DNA from 2 places in the Ensifer sp. ENS08 genome. Region 1 is predicted to be linked to the other one. Evidence: predicted binding sites of a transcription regulator. Region 1 holds the regulator's gene; the other holds the start of a gene.
The links. Region 1 encodes PhoB, which activates phosphate uptake and scavenging genes when phosphate is short. Its sites were predicted from a motif close to TGTCATNNANCTGTCAT; they were not measured.

Region 2: IB272_RS09305 (LTA synthase family protein) is a predicted target of PhoB. The motif match lies at 4,768-4,784, and genes of this name have one in related genera.

The regions. Positions count from the first base shown of each region.
Region 1 is NZ_JACVBF010000001.1:677,331-685,247, forward strand. It holds gene IB272_RS03175 (Hsp33 family molecular chaperone) at 1-839, opposite strand, end outside; gene argF (ornithine carbamoyltransferase) at 1,141-2,058, opposite strand; gene IB272_RS03185 (aspartate aminotransferase family protein) at 2,163-3,362, opposite strand; gene IB272_RS03190 (GcrA family cell cycle regulator) at 3,784-4,305, shown strand; gene phoB (phosphate regulon transcriptional regulator PhoB) at 4,373-5,056, opposite strand; gene phoU (phosphate signaling complex protein PhoU) at 5,259-5,972, opposite strand; gene pstB (phosphate ABC transporter ATP-binding protein PstB) at 6,023-6,838, opposite strand; gene pstA (phosphate ABC transporter permease PstA) at 6,852-7,917, opposite strand, start outside.
Region 2 is NZ_JACVBF010000002.1:745,877-753,793, forward strand. It holds gene IB272_RS09290 (TadG family pilus assembly protein) at 1-1,435, opposite strand, end outside; gene IB272_RS09295 (TadE/TadG family type IV pilus assembly protein) at 1,437-1,859, opposite strand; gene IB272_RS09300 (DUF1003 domain-containing protein) at 2,141-2,689, opposite strand; gene IB272_RS09305 (LTA synthase family protein) at 2,805-4,733, opposite strand; gene IB272_RS09310 (NAD+ synthase) at 5,002-6,684, shown strand; gene IB272_RS09315 (hypothetical protein) at 6,688-7,023, shown strand; gene IB272_RS09320 (TolB family protein) at 7,048-7,875, shown strand.

The sequences.
Region 1 (7,917 bases):
CAACGGTCGTAGACCGCCTGCGGTTCGTAGACGCGGACGCCGCGCTCGTGGAACAGGCGATAGAGCAGCCGCTCGGTTCCGACCATCGGATCGGTCAACTCGTCCATGTCGATCGTTTCGACCATCACCTTGGCTTCGGCCCAGAGATCGTCGTCCCCGAACGCGCTTTCACCATCATCGCCATCACCGCCGGAAAGGTCGGGCTGGCGCATGCGCTCCGGCGCTTCCGGCAGGAACTGGGCGACCATGCCGCCGGCGCGCCAGCGATGGCGCGGCTTGCCGTTTTCGTCGCGATCGAGAAGCTCGGCCACGCCAAGGCGCACCTTGGTCGGGATCTGCTCCGACTGCCGGAAATAGACGCCGGCGATTTCTTCCAGCGTCGCTCCGTCGAGCGCAACGATCCCCTGGTAACGCTGGGTATGGGCGCCCTGGTCGATGGTGAAGGCGAGCACGCCCTTTCCGAGCAGCTCGTGCGAAAGGGTCCGGCCGTCCTTTTCGGCAGCGGCAAGCGCTTCCTGATCGTAGCGGGCATAGGCGCGCACGCGATCCGGCGTCGAGAAATCAGCGACCACCAGATCGACAGGGCCATCGCCCTGAGTCTGGACGATCAGCTTGCCTTCAAACTTCAGCGAGGTCCCGAGCAACACGGTGAGTACAACGGTTTCAGCAACCAGACGCGCGACCGGAAGCGGATAGTTGTGGCGCTCGAGGATTGCGTCCAGCATGGGGCCGAGCTGCACGGCGCGGCCGCGCACGTCGAGGCCTTCCACCTGGAAAGGCACGACGTGATCGTCACCGGCAAAGTCGAACTCACCAAGCCCCGGCGTCATGTCAGTCATGTCTTGCTCCTTGCCTTCAGCCACCAAGCTGCACCAGAGATATTGCTATCCCCGCGCAACGTGCTCGCTGTCTCAGTTGATCCCGCGATAAACGGATTGTCCACCAGGTATGTGCCGCCGCCATAGCAACGCACCACCTCGACGGTTGCGCGCTCACTACTTTCAGGAGCGCCCGTATGCCGCCTAAATCGTGTCGCACGTGGACAATGTCAAGTGCGGTGAACACGCCCCTATATGGCGCACGCTCGGCGGAGCGCACCGAAGCCTCTTCGCCGCCGTCGCGCGCGACCGGGCAGCCGGCTCAGACGAGCCCCATGCACCAGGCAATGACCGACTTCTGTGCGTGCAGCCGGTTCTCCGCCTCGTCGAAGACCACCGACTGCGGGCCGTCGATGACCTCGTCGGTGACCTCTTCGCCGCGGTGCGCCGGCAGGCAGTGCATGAACAGCGCATCGGAGGCCGCACGCTTCATCAGCGCTTCATTGACCTGGTAGGGCTGGAAGACGTTGTGCCCGCGGGCGCGATGTTCCTGGTTCATCGAGATCCAGGTGTCGGTCACGACGCAATTGGCGTCGGCGACGGCCTGTTCGGCGTCATGACACAAAAGGACCTCGCCGCCATTGTTGCGCGCCCAGTTCAGGAACTTGTCCTGCGGCTCGGAACCGAGCGGCACGGCCATGTTCATGCGGTATCCGAAGCGGGCAGAACCTTCGATCAGCGAATGCAGCACGTTGTTGCCGTCGCCGGTCCAGGCAATCGTCTTGCCCTTTACCGGACCGCGATGCTCCTCGAAGGTCAGGATATCGGCCATGATCTGGCAGGGGTGCGTATCGTCGGTCAGGCCGTTGATGACCGGGACCGTCGCATGCTCGGCCAGCTCCAGAAGGCGGCGATGGTCGGTGGTGCGGATCATGATGGCGTCGACGTAACGCGAGAGCACCTTGGCCGTGTCGCCGATCGTCTCGGCGCGGCCGAGCTGCATTTCGGTGCCCGACAGAAACAGGGTTTCGCCGCCGAGCTGGCGCATGCCGACATCGAAGGAAACGCGGGTGCGGGTGGAGGGCTTTTCGAAGATCATCGCCAGCATCTTGCCGGCGAGCGGCTTCTCGGCAGTTCCGGCCTTGGTCGCCGCCTTTCGGACGCGCGCATCGTCGATGATCGTCCGAAGGTCGGCGGCCGTCATGGCCGAAAGATCGAGAAAATGTCTGGTGCCTGCCATCGTACTCGGTTCCTGTCTGAAAAATCGGTCCCTGGTGCGGCACGCTATCGACGTGCCCGCACGAAGGTCATTCTAACGCCTTAGTCGTCCCTGGGTCGCTACCTTCAGGCCGCGGCGTTGCCGCTTGCCTTGCGAACCGCCTCGGCGGCGCGTTCGATACGTGCGAGCCCCTCGCGCGCCTCTTCCGCCGTCACGGTCAGCGGCGGCAGCAGACGCAGCACATTTTCGCCCGCCGGCACGGCCAGGAGCTTTTCGGCGCGGATTTCCTTCAGCAGATCGGCCGAAGGGCCCTTCACCTTGATGCCCAGCATCAAACCGTCGCCGCGGATGTCCTCGATGACATCAGGGAAGCAGTCCTTGAGCGACGCAAGGCCCTGGCGGAAGACCAGCGCGACATCGCGCACATGCGTCAGGAATCCGTCGGCCAGAACGACGTCGAGCACGGCGTTGCCGACGGCCATGGCCAGCGGGTTGCCGCCATATGTGGAGCCATGCGTGCCCGCCACCATACCAGATGCGGCTTCCTCAGTCGCGAGGCAGGCGCCGAACGGGAAGCCACCGCCGATACCCTTGGCGACCGCCATGATATCCGGACGGATATCCGCCCATTCATAGGCAAACAGCTTGCCGGTACGGCCGACGCCGGTCTGGACCTCGTCGAGGATCAAGAGCAGGCCGAACTCGTCGCAGAGCGCGCGCAGTTCCTGCATGAACTCCTTGGTCGCCGGACGGATGCCGCCCTCGCCCTGGATCGGCTCGATCAGGATCGCTGCGGTTTCCTCGGTAATCGCATTCTTGACCGCGGCGATGTCGCCGAACGGAACCTGGTAGAAGCCCGGCGCCTTCGGCCCGAAACCTTCGATGTATTTCTGCTGACCACCGGCGGCGATCGTCGCGATCGTGCGGCCGTGGAAGGCGCCTTCGAAGGTGATGACGTGGAACTTCTCCGGGTGGCCCTTGGAGAAGTGGTAACGCCGTGCCGTCTTGATGGCGCATTCCAGCGCTTCCGCGCCCGAATTGGTGAAGAAGACCTTGTCGGCAAAGGTCACCGCCGTCAGCCGGCGGCCGAGGCTTTCCTGGCCCGCAATTTCATAAAGGTTGGACAGGTGCCAGACCTTGTCGGCCTGCGCCTTCAGCGCTTCGACCAGGTGCGGGTGCGCGTGGCCGAGCGAGTTCACGGCAACGCCGGCACCGAAATCGAGATAACGCGTGCCGTCTTCAGCGATCAGCCAGGCGCCCTCTCCTCGCTCGAAACGCAACGGCGCACGCATGTAGGTATCGTAAAGCGGCGTGGTTGCAGTCATGCGAGGCTCTCCTTCACTCCAGATCGACATCGATCCCGCGCCTCACGCGGGCCGATAAAAATCAAAAATGCCGCCTTTCGGCGGCGCAGGCACTATTCCCATTTCGCGCTGCAATGTCAACAAAACCAAGCCTTGCAGCGCAACATGAAGGGTCGATTCCTGGCAGCAGAAAAATCGTCCGGGAGGGCTTGCAAAAATGCAACGCTGGCCGAGCAAGTTGGGGAAAACTACGAAATCGATTCGGCCTGATTCCCGGGACTCTTGCCACAGAGTCCAGCGGTCAGTACGTTAACATTCAATTACTAGACGCATGCGGCGGACCTAGTCACCAAAAGAGTTATCGCGTTTGCAACCCCGGGGTTTAACCGGGGTGCGGTGAGGGATTCTGCCATCCCCAACGCTGAGAACGGAGAGTGCAGAAATGAACTGGACTGACGAGCGGGTGGAGAAACTGAAGAAGCTTTGGTCCGAGGGCCTGAGCGCAAGCCAGATCGCGGCGCAGCTCGGCGGCGTCAGCCGTAACGCTGTCATCGGCAAGGTTCACCGCCTGAGCCTGCCAGGTCGCGCCAAGGCCGGCGGCAGCACCACGACGGCAGCCCGTCCGAAGCGCCCGACTTCGGCACCGCGCGCACCGAACTACGCTTCGCGCGTTTCGACCCGCCCGGTTGCACGCGCGGCCGGCGCTGTCGTTCTCAAGGAAGAAATCGAAGTCGATCTCGTTGCCGAGCAGGATTTCAGCACCCGGACCGACGTAGTCGTGCCGATGTCGCGCCGCCTCGAGCTGACCCAGCTCACCGAGCGCACCTGCAAGTGGCCGATCGGCGACCCGCTGAAGGAAGAGTTTCACTTCTGCGGCAACGATTCCCCGGAAGCCTCGCCTTACTGCACCTTCCATGCGCGGCTGGCCTACCAGCCGTCGGGCGAGCGCCGCAGGGCCCGCTGAGAAGCCGGACCGCATCAATAAAAAGGGGCCGATCGGCCCCTTTTTTTGTTGGCGACTTTCAGACCGCTCAGCTTTCGAGCGAATAGCCGGCGCCGCGAACGGTGCGGATGACGTCGGGCATGTTCGAGAAGTTCAGAGCCTTGCGCAGACGACCGACATGCACGTCGACGGTGCGCTCGTCGACATAGATGTCATGCCCCCAGACGCCATCCAGAAGCTGCGAGCGAGAGAAGACGCGGCCCGGCGAGGACATGAGGAACTCCAGAAGACGGAACTCGGTCGGGCCGAGGCGCACTTCGCGGCTGCGGCGATGAACGCGGTGGGTCTCGCGGTCGAGTTCGATGTCGCCGCAGCGAAGCAGCGTCGAGAGCACCTCGGGCTTTGCCCGGCGCAGCATCGCCTTGACGCGCGCCATCAGCTCCGGCGTCGAGAAGGGCTTGACCACGTAGTCGTCGGCACCCGTCGCCAGACCCCGGACGCGCTCGCTTTCCTCGCCGCGCGCCGTCAGCATGATGATCGGCAGACGTTCGGTCTCCGGACGCTGGCGCAGCCGACGGCAAAGTTCAATGCCGGAAACACCGGGCAGCATCCAGTCGAGGATAAGCAGGTCGGGCAGCCGCTCCTGAAGCCGGATCTCCGCCTCGTCGCCCCGCAGGATCGTATCGACGTCGAAGCCCTCGGCTTCCAGATTGTAACGCAGCAGAACGCTCAGCGCCTCTTCGTCTTCGACTACGGCGATTTTTGGCAACATCAGGTAACGTCTCCTTACCGCGGGCGGCCTTTGGGCTCATCGGCCCGGCCGGCGCTCAGACACTCTAAATCTGGAGCACATCCGCCGTTTTCAAAGGCGGGGCGAAAACCGCATGCTTCAGATACAGGAATTCGGGGCCGCGACCGAAGCCGCGACCGGATCAGATTTCAAGGGGCATGCATGCTTACGGCGCGCTTGGCGCTCAGTCGTTGACCGAGCCCAGCGTCGACGTGGTGTCATCCTTCGGACGCTCGCCTTCCGGCTGAGCACCCGTCGCCATGTAATAGATCGTCTCAGCGATATTGGTCGCGTGGTCGCCGATGCGCTCGATGTTCTTGGCGCAGAACAGAAGATGCGTGCAGGGCGTGATGTTGCGCGGATCTTCCATCATGTAGGTCAAGAGCTCGCGGAACAGCGAGGTGTAGATCGCGTCGATCTCCTCGTCACGCTCGCGGATGCTGTTGGCCTTTTCCGGCGAGCGCGAGGCGTAGACGTCGAGCACTTCCTTGAGCTGGACGAGAGCGAGCTCTGCCAGATGCTCGAGGCCACGGGCGAGCTTGCGCGGAATGCCGGAGCCGGCGACCGCGATCACGCGCTTGGCGGTGTTCTTGCCGAGGTCGCCGACGCGCTCCAGATCGGAGGCGATGCGGATCGACCCCATGATCTCACGCAGGTCGGCGGCGACCGGCTGACGCTTGGCGATCGTGACGATCGCCTTCTCACCGATCTGGCGCTCGGCGTCGTCGAGGACGGTGTCGTCCGAGATCACCTTCTGTGCGAGAGCCAGGTCGGAGTTGACCAGCGCGCGAACGGACTCGGCGACCATCTGTTCGGCGAGGCCGCCCATCTCCGAGATGCGGCGCGTCAGGTACTTCAGTTCTTCGTCATAGGCGGACATGATATGCATGGACATGATCGTCGATCCTTACGGGCGCTTTGCAGTTACTGTTGCAGCCTTATGCGGCCTCAGCCGAAGCGGCCCATGATGTAATCCTGGGTGCGCTGGTCATCCGGATTGGTGAACATCTTGTCGGTGTCGTTCTCCTCGACGAGATTGCCGAGGTGGAACATGGCGGTGCGCTGCGAAACGCGGGCGGCCTGCTGCATCGAGTGGGTCACGATGACGATCGTGAAGTTCGTGCGCAGCTCGTGGATGAGCTCTTCGACCTTGGCGGTCGCGATCGGATCGAGAGCCGAGCACGGCTCGTCCATGAGGATGACTTCCGGGCTGACGGCGACGGCACGCGCGATGCAGAGACGCTGCTGCTGACCACCGGAAAGGCCGGTGCCGGGCTCCTGCAGACGATCCTTTACCTCGTTCCACAGACCGGCCTTCTGCAGGCTGGTCTCGACCACCTCGTCAAAGTCGGCCTTGGTGCGGGCAAGTCCGTGAATCCGCGGGCCGTAGGCGACGTTGTCGTAGATCGACTTCGGGAACGGGTTCGGCTTCTGGAAGACCATGCCGACGCGGGCGCGAAGCTCGACGACGTCGATCGTCGGGTCGTAGATGTCGTCCTCGTCGAGCGTGATCTTGCCGGTGACGCGGCAGTTCTCGATCGTGTCGTTCATGCGGTTCAGCGTGCGCAGGAAGGTCGACTTGCCGCAACCCGAAGGTCCGATCAGCGCCGTGACCGTGTTCTCGCGGATGTTGAGGTTGACGTCGAAAAGCGCACGCTTCTCGCCGTAATAGACCGACACATCCTTGCCGATCATCTTGTAGGGCACGGTGTTCATTTTCTGATCCAGAGCCTTCTCGACTGCTGCTTCTGACATGATGTTCATAGTAATTACCTCACTACCAGCGGCGCTCAAAGCGACGTCGCAACAGAATGGCTCCAAGGTTCATGACGACCAGGAAGATGAGAAGAATGATGATTGCGCCGGAGGTGCGCTCGACGAAGGCGCGTTCCGCCTCGTTGGCCCACATGTAGATCTGCACCGGCAGTGCCGTCGACGGTTCCATCGGCGAACCGGGAAAATCGACGACGAAGGCGACCATGCCGATCAGGAGCAGCGGCGCGGTTTCACCAAGCGCGTGGGCAAGACCGATGATGGTGCCGGTCAGGATGCCCGGCATTGCCAGCGGCAGCACGTGGTGGAAGATGGTCTGCATCTTCGACGCACCGAGACCGAGGGCCGCCGAGCGGATCGACGGCGGGACCGCCTTCAACGCCGCACGGGTGGCGATGATGATCGTCGGCAGGGTCATCAACGTCAGCACGAAGCCGCCGACGACGGCTGCCGAGCGCGGCATGCCGGCGAAGTTGATGAAGACGGCGAGACCCAGGAGGCCGTAGACGATCGACGGAACGGCCGCGAGGTTGTTGATGTTGACCTCGATCAGGTCGGTCAGCCGGTTCTTCGGCGCAAACTCCTCGAGGTAGATCGAGGCGGCGACGCCGATCGGAAGCGACAGCACCAGCACGATCAGCATCATGTAGAGCGAGCCGAGGGCAGCGACGCCGACGCCTGCCGCTTCGGGACGGCTGGAGGCGCCGAAGGTGAAGATGCCGGTGTTGAAGCTCTTCTTCAGGATGCCGGCGCTCGCCAGCTCGTTCATCCAGGTGACCTGCTGGTCCTTGACCTTGCGCTTGCCCTCATCGACCGAGAGATCGATCTGGCCCTTGAAGGCGGAGTCGATGTTGGCCTCGGCCAGCAGCGTGACAGGAACCGTCTTGCCGATGATCGACGGGTCGGCGGCGACCATGTCGCGCAATAGCGTGCGGGAGCTCGCGGAAACCATGTCGGTCGCCTGCTTGACCTGCGGCCGCTTGGTGGCGTCGATGCCGAGCTGCTTGACGAGCGCGTCGCGCACCAACAGCGGATAGTTGGCGGTCATCAGCACCTTGCCGTCGGTCGCG
Region 2 (7,917 bases), on a different contig from region 1:
GGCGCGTCGGCTTGAGGTTTTGCGCCTCGACATGGGCTAGCGCATCGATCTTGACCACCAGGGCGTCCACGAGCTTGGCTCTTTGTACCCGCGCGTCTGACGAGAAGTTGGACAGGACCGCCGGATCGACGTCGCCGATGGCGATTTCGGCAATGCCGGGCACCGCATCGACGCTGACCGAAGCATTTTCGGGCGTGCCGCCATAGCACCTGATGTCGGCGAGCTTGGCTTCCGCATAGGCGAGTTCGACATAGATCGGCAGGCGGATGCGAATGCCGGCAAGGGCGGCCAGGCCATCGACGTTGACTTCGACGGCAAGGCGGGTCTGGGCGGTGCGTATTGCTGCGCCGGGCGTGCCGAGGCGGTGGCTTGGCGTTTCGACGGGCGGCTCGCCGATCGCAAGCTTGACCTTGGCAGATGCGATGCCGGGAAGGCCGGCCACGGCATTGAGGGCGATCTGGTTTTCGCCGTTGGCGATGGCTGCAGCCGCCGACACGATCTGCAGCACGCTTACGCGCATCGCCCAATCGGAGCCGGCGTCGACCTGCAGGCTCTTCTTCGGATCGAGGTTGAGGATCTGCGCCAAGGTGAAGGTGCGCTTGTCGTTCGAGGTCGAAAGCTCGATGCTCTTGAGTGCGGTCGTGACCGTTCCGGACAGGCCCTGGACCAGCCGCATGGAGGCAAGCAGCTGCGGCATCGTCAGGTTTGCCTTGAGCACGTCTTCATAGGAGGCAGCCGTCAGGTTGAGCCTGGTCGCAATGATCTTCAGGAAGGGCTGGATATCGATATCGGCGTCGATGAGCGCCTGGTAATCCATGACCTTGAGCGAGATCGTCGTTCCGAGCATCTGCCCGAGGATGGAGTTGAGCAGCCCATCATTGAGGCTTGCAAGACGGGAGCCTACGGAGAAGGCCGCGATCTTCGAACTCGCCGCCGTGCCGTAGACGCTGAGGTCCGGCGGGGCGCTGAAGATCGAGGCGAGGAAGATGTCTCCCTTCCTTTCGAGCATCACCTGCACGGCGTCCGTGGGCGTGGCGTCCTTGATGAAGCGCTGGCCGGCATCGACCGACGGATCGGGGACGTAGCGCCCGCGCGTTACGGTCGCGACGCCATCAAGCTTGGCGGTGCTGATGTCACCGGGCGGCAGGGTCTTGCCGTCGATGGTCAACAAACCGTTCGGCGTCGACACGCCGTAGTTCAGGCCATTGTTGGCGAAGTGGTTGAGCACGGCCTTCTCGGCGGCGGAGACGTTGGCCGCTGCCGCGATCGCAGCGAGATCGACCGAAGACTGCATTTCACGCTTCTGGACGGTTAGGTAGCCGTAGTCGATCGCAAGGGCCATGGACGTGATCACCAACGGCATGGCCAGGGCGGCCGAGATACCGATGTTGCCGCTACGGGCTCGGGCGAGGGAGCGTATGGGTTTCCACAGCATATCAGACCCCTCCGATGCGAATGGTTGCGAAGCGCTCGATCTGTTCGCTCGGCATGGCGAATGTGAACAGGTTGAAGATCGGCAGGTCGCCGGCGTCGTATTTGATCCGGACGGTGAACTGGTTTGCGTTGTTGGCGTCGTCCCTGACGGTGACGGTCATGCGCGACGACTTGATGAAGGCCTGATCCATCGTCGTGCGACGGATATAGTCGGTCGCGAGCCGTTCACGCTCGGTTTGGGAGAGGCCGGCGATGGCTGTGCGGGCGGCATCGGCAGCAATCTGCTGAATGGAATGGGCGGCACTGAGATAGACGCCATAGGCGATCAGGGTCAGCACGCACATGAAGAAGAGTGGTGCTATTATTGCAAATTCGATCGCAGCGGCCCCGTCCCGGCCGCCTATCAGGCGCTTGAAGTTGGACATTGCAGCATCTCCGCGTACCCACGTTGCTGTATTTCTTGAATGTCCCTGCACCCATAACGTGATCCTCAAATATTAATTTTTTCATACTCCGATAAGTTGTTGAATCCCCATGCATTTCGCGAATGTTGCAAAATGTGTATTCACAGTTGAATTAGTATTTATGAAAATGAGCTAGTTTTCGCCCTGTCGCGGCGGCTGCGCGCCCGCGTCCGGGCGCCGGATCCGCGCGAGGGCAGGCTTGCCTATCGCCAGCGCATCGTCCCGGTTCGGCCCGGGTCCGGTCACTCCTGTCCTGGGGGCGTGCGATAGCGTTCGAGCTGCCGGTTGAGCGTCGCCAGGTCCGCGCGCAATTCGGAGATCTCGCGCAGCAACACGTCGTCGACCTTGTGATGCAGCGCGATCAGTTCGACTTCCGACTTGAGATTGACTTCGTAATCCTTCGAGGCAGCGAAGCGGTCGCGCTCCGCCTGGCGGTTCTGCGACATCATGATGACCGGAGCCTGCAGCGCGGCGAGCATCGAAAGCATCAGGTTGAGGAAGATATAGGGGTAGGGATCGAAGGCGCCGGTGGCGAGCAGAATGGTGTTCAGCAAAACCCAGAAGACGAGTAAGCCGCAGAAGCCGATGATGAAGCTCCAGGAGCCGCCGACGCGGGCGATGTTGTCTGCGAGCCTGTCGCCGAAGGAGAGCCGTGCCGTGAAGGCGGCATGTGAATCGGTGGCGAGCGTGCGTCGGTCCCGGGCATGGGTAAGAATGCGGCGCTCGATCTCTCCGAGCTCGCTGAGCGGCTTGCCGAAAAGCTGTTTCGATATGTCATTGAAGTGCGGCATGGCGATCTCCGGAGTTGGCCGGAGACAATCTAGCGCGTCAGCGCCGCAAGGAAATCAGGCGGTACGCGAAAATGCCGCAAAGACCGGAGCGGTTGCTGTCCGCTCCGGTCTTCGATCAGTGGGTCTCGACGCTGGCGAAGAGATCAGCGTGTGACTTGAAGAACCGGTCGGTCGAGAAGCGGTCGCCGAACATCATGTCGTGCTGCAGGAAGCGGTAGTCACGCAGGAGTGCCGGCACCTTCGGCTGGCGCGACCACTCGGCGACTTCCTTGCCATTCTTGCGGATCAGCATGTAGCGGTCGACGACGCGGTACTGGTCATACACCTTGCCGAGGAAGCCGGTGTAGTAGGGATGCTCGTAACCGGACTGCTTGAGGATCTGGTAGGAGAGGAAGGCCGGGCTGATGGTGCCGACGTTCTTCTTCGGGCCAGTCTTGTTCGACCAGACGACGAGCGGCGTTTCATGCTGCGCCTTCATCTGTTCCTTCGAACCTTTGCGCTCCGCCGTCACACCCTTCATGAAACCGGTGCTGGTATAGACGGTGTTAAGCGGCGGCAGATGATCGCCAAAAAGCACGATAACCGTTTCGCGATCGCGGTTCTTGGCCCAGTCCATCAGCTTCTTCAGGCTGTCGTCAGCCTCCTTGATGCCCTGCGCGTAGGTGGCAAGCACCTGGCGGTCGGCCTCGGGCAGGTCGCCTTCGACCTTGATGGTGTTGTTGGCGTAGCGGTTGGCCTCATAGGGGCCATGGCCCTGGAGTGTGACGGCGAAGAAGAAGAACGGGTCGTCCATCGCGTCGGCCTGGCGGATGATCTCGTTGGTCAGCGAGTCGTCCGAGGCGAAGATGCCGCGCTTCTGCATCGGTGGCATGTTCTCTTCCGACTTGAACATGTCGAAGCCGAAGGCCTTGTAGACGGCGGTGCGGTTCCAGAACCAGCTCTGGAACGGATGGATGGCGCGCGAGACGTAGCCTTCGCCACGGAAGAAAGTGGCAAGCGACGGGATCGGATTGCGGATGTACTGCTGGTACGGGATGCTGCCATAGGGCAGGAACGCGTTGGAGAAGCCGGTCAGCGCCTCGAACTCGACGTTGGCGGTCATGCCGCCGAACTCCGGCGAGAAGACGTTGCCCGACTGCATTTCGCGGATCGTCGGCATCGGGTCGGGCGACAGCTTGACGTTCGGCAGGCGGGTCGGATCCCAGAAGGATTCGCTCATCAGCACGATGACGTCGGGCTTGCCGCGGTGCGAGGTGCCGGCGGGAAGCGGCTTCACCGGAATGCGGTCGATCGCGTCGGCCATGTAGCCGGCGGGCGCGCTGACATTGGCCATCGGCAGGTTGATCGCAAAGGCGAGCGCAAAGCCGTTGTGCTTATAGTTCTCGGTCTGGTCCCACATGATCGGGATGACCTTCAGGCGATCACGGATCCAGGAGAACTGGTTGTAATCCATGATGTTCCAGAAGGCGACGAGCAGCGGCAGCGCGAAGGCGAGGCGGGCGACACGCTCGCGGGTCGTCAGCTTCGGGAAGGTCCGCCAGGCAAAGCGCAACAGGAGGGCGATGGCGACGACGGTGGCAACCAGGCCGACCGCGATGCCGACCGCCGTCCACGGACGGTCCTTCACCAGCACGGGCATCAGCTCCATGATCTGGCGGCCGAACAGGAAGTCGGTCGGATAGAGCGGATCGGACAGGAACACCTGCTTCTGCTGGCAGATGACGGCCGGAAGAAGTGCCAGCGGCGCGATCACCACGGCGGACTTGTGCTCGCGGCCGAAAATACCGTCGACAGCGAGCAGAATGAGAAAAAATATGCCGATGGTCGTCAGCGCCGGGCGCGTCGGGTCGAGGACATAGGAAAGGGTGTCGGTCAGCGACTGACGGACGATCAGTTCAACGGCGAAGACAAGGGCAGTTGCAACGAACAGGGAGAACAGGGCGCTGCGCGTGGAAGCGAGCGTCTTGGCGTGCCGTGCGGCGAAGCCGGGTCGGTCGGCATAGACACGTGAGCCTCGCGCGACAGCGGAATCGATACTGGCCAACATATTCTCCAATTTCATAAATGCGTCGTGTAACTGTCATACGCCCGTCATTTTGAACAGGGGATGAATGGTTTCTTAACGGGAATGGAGGGTGGCTTTTCGTGGCGTGAAGCCGCACGAACGGCCCAGTATAAGGACCGGGAAAAACAGAAGTTTTCGGTTTTTTTCGCGTGGCTGCGATTGGCTGTGGGTATTTTCCCGCAGATTGCGCTAAAGAACATTGCGAAAGTCAGATGCAATCGTTCAGGACAGACCGACAGGCCCGCTCATGACCGCCCATAAAAACGCCCCCTCGCTCCTTCGTATCGCCGTTGCCCAGCTCAATCCGACCGTGGGCGACATCGCCGGAAACCTGGCCAAGGCGCGTGAGGCGCGCGCCGATGCGGCGCGACAGGGCGCCGATCTCCTGCTTTTGACGGAGCTGTTCATTTCGGGCTATCCGCCGGAAGACCTTGTTCTGAAGCCGGCCTTTCTCAAGGCCTGCCTCCAGGCCGTCGAAAAGCTGGCCGCCGAAACGGCCGATGGCGGCCCGGGCGTCATCATCGGCTTCCCGCGCCTGTCGAAGACCGGCCGACATAACGCCGTGGCAGTACTCGACGATGGCAAGGTGATCGCGATCCGCGACAAGGTCGATCTTCCGAACTACGGCGAGTTCGACGAGAAGCGCGTCTTCGATCCGGGCGAGATGCCGGGACCGGTCAATTTCCGCGGTGTGCGCATCGGCATTCCGATCTGCGAGGACATCTGGGGCGATCTCGGCGTCTGCGAGACGCTGGCCGAAAGCGGTGCTGAAATCCTGCTGTCGCCGAATGGTTCGCCCTATTATCGCGGCAAGGTCGACGTGCGCCATCAGGTCGTGCTGAAGCAGGTGATCGAGACCGGCCTGCCGATGATCTATGCCAACCAGCTCGGCGGCCAGGACGAACTGGTCTTCGACGGCGCCAGCTTCGCCTTCAACACCGACAAGTCGCTCGCCTTCCAGATGAGCCAGTTCGAAGAGGCGATCTCGATCGTGGAGTGGAAGAAGGGCGAGAGCGGCTGGCATTGCGAGCTCGGCCTGAAGTCGCGCCTGCCGGAGCGGGAGGAGGCGGATTACCGCGCCTGCATGCTCGGCTTCCGCGATTATGTGAACAAGAACGGCTTCAAGAATGTCGTGCTTGGCCTCTCCGGCGGTATCGATTCCGCCATTTGCGCAGCGCTCGCCGTCGATGCGCTCGGCGAAGAGCGGGTGCGCACGATCATGCTGCCCTACCGCTACACCTCGCAGGAATCGCTGAAGGACGCCAAGGAATGCGCCGAGGCCCTCGGCTGCCGTTACGACATCGTGCCGATCTCCGAGCCGGTCGAAGGGTTCCTCAGCGCACTCTCCGATACGTTCGAAGGCACGGAATCCGGCATCACCGAGGAGAACCTGCAGAGCCGCACCCGCGGCACGATCCTGATGGCGATCTCCAACAAGTTCGGCTCGATGGTTGTGACCACGGGCAACAAGTCGGAGATGTCGGTCGGCTATGCCACGCTCTATGGCGACATGAACGGCGGCTTCAACCCGATCAAGGACCTCTACAAGATGCAGGTCTATGCCATCTCGAGCTGGCGCAATACCACGGTTCCTCCGGGCGCGCTTGGTCCCTCCGGGATCGTCATTCCGCAGAACATTATCGACAAGGCGCCTTCGGCCGAGCTTCGTCCCAACCAGACGGACCAGGATTCGCTGCCGCCCTATCCGGTGCTCGACGACATTCTCGAATGCCTGGTGGAAAAGGAAATGGGGACGGACGAGATCGTCGCCCGCGGCCATGACGAGGTGACCGTTCACCGGGTCGAGCATCTGCTCTACATCGCCGAATACAAGCGCCGGCAATCGGCGCCGGGCGTCAAGATCACCAAGAAGAACTTCGGACGCGACCGCCGCTACCCGATCACCAACCGCTTCCGCGACCGGGGCTAGGCGATGGATATCCTCGCCGAAGAGACGGACGGCCGACAGGGCCGTCCAGATTTTACGGACGAGGAGATCCGGCTCCTGCGACTGTGGTCGGCAAGCGACGTTTCCGCCGGCCGGCAGCTATCGGCGCAGATCGGCTATTTCGCGACGCCTGCGATCTTTGGGGTCTATGGCCTTGCGACCGGAAGCCTCACCGTCGTCGGCGTTGCCTTCATCTGCATCCTGCTCCTGCTGGCCTGGGGTCTGGTCACCACCTTGCGGGACCGACGCGATTCCGTTCTGATGCAATCGGTCTGTTCCAAGGTTCTGGCGACTCTGCCGGCGGGTGAAGACAAGAAATAGCGGCCTCGTCCGGGAGAGAAGAGCATGCGGAGTTCCGTCGAGATCCATGACATCGCAACAGGTGAAACGCGGGTTGTCTGGCAGACGGACCGGCTGGTCGAGGCACCGAACTGGTCGCGGGACGGCTCACATCTGATCATCAACGGTGACGGCAGGCTCTATCGGCTTGGCCTTGATGGTTCCGAACCGGTGGAGATCGATACCGGTTTTGCGACGCTCTGCAACAACGACCACGGCCTCTCCCCGGATGGCACGACGATCGCGATCAGCGACAAGACCGAGTTCGGGAAATCGGCGATCTACCTGCTGCCGGTCGAAGGCGGCACGCCGCGGCTCGTCACCCGCAACCTGCCTTCCTATTGGCACGGCTGGTCGCCCGACGGGAACACGGTGACCTATTGCGGCATCCGCGACCAGGTCTTCGACATCTATACGATCTCCGTCGACGGCGGCGAGGAGCGAAGGCTCACCCATGGGGAGGGCCGCAACGACGGGCCCGATTGGTCGGCAGACGGCGAATGGATCTATTTCAACTCGAGCCGTACCGGCCAGATGCAGATCTGGCGGATCCGCCCGGACGGCAGCGAAGTCACGCGCATCACCGACAGCCCCTATGGCGACTGGTTTCCGCATCCGTCGCCTGACGGTAAGCACCTGCTCGTGCTTTCCTATGACGGCGACGTCTTCGATCATCCGAGGGATCTCGATGTCCGGTTGCGGCTGATGGACCTGGACGGCGGCAATGCCCGCATCCTGTTCGAGCTCTTCGGCGGGCAGGGAACGATCAACGTTCCCAACTGGGCGCCCGCGGGTGATCGTTTCGCCTTCGTCCGCTACGAACCGGAAAGCTGACCGCGCTGGACAAGTATATCGAGGCCATGCTAGCGATGAGGT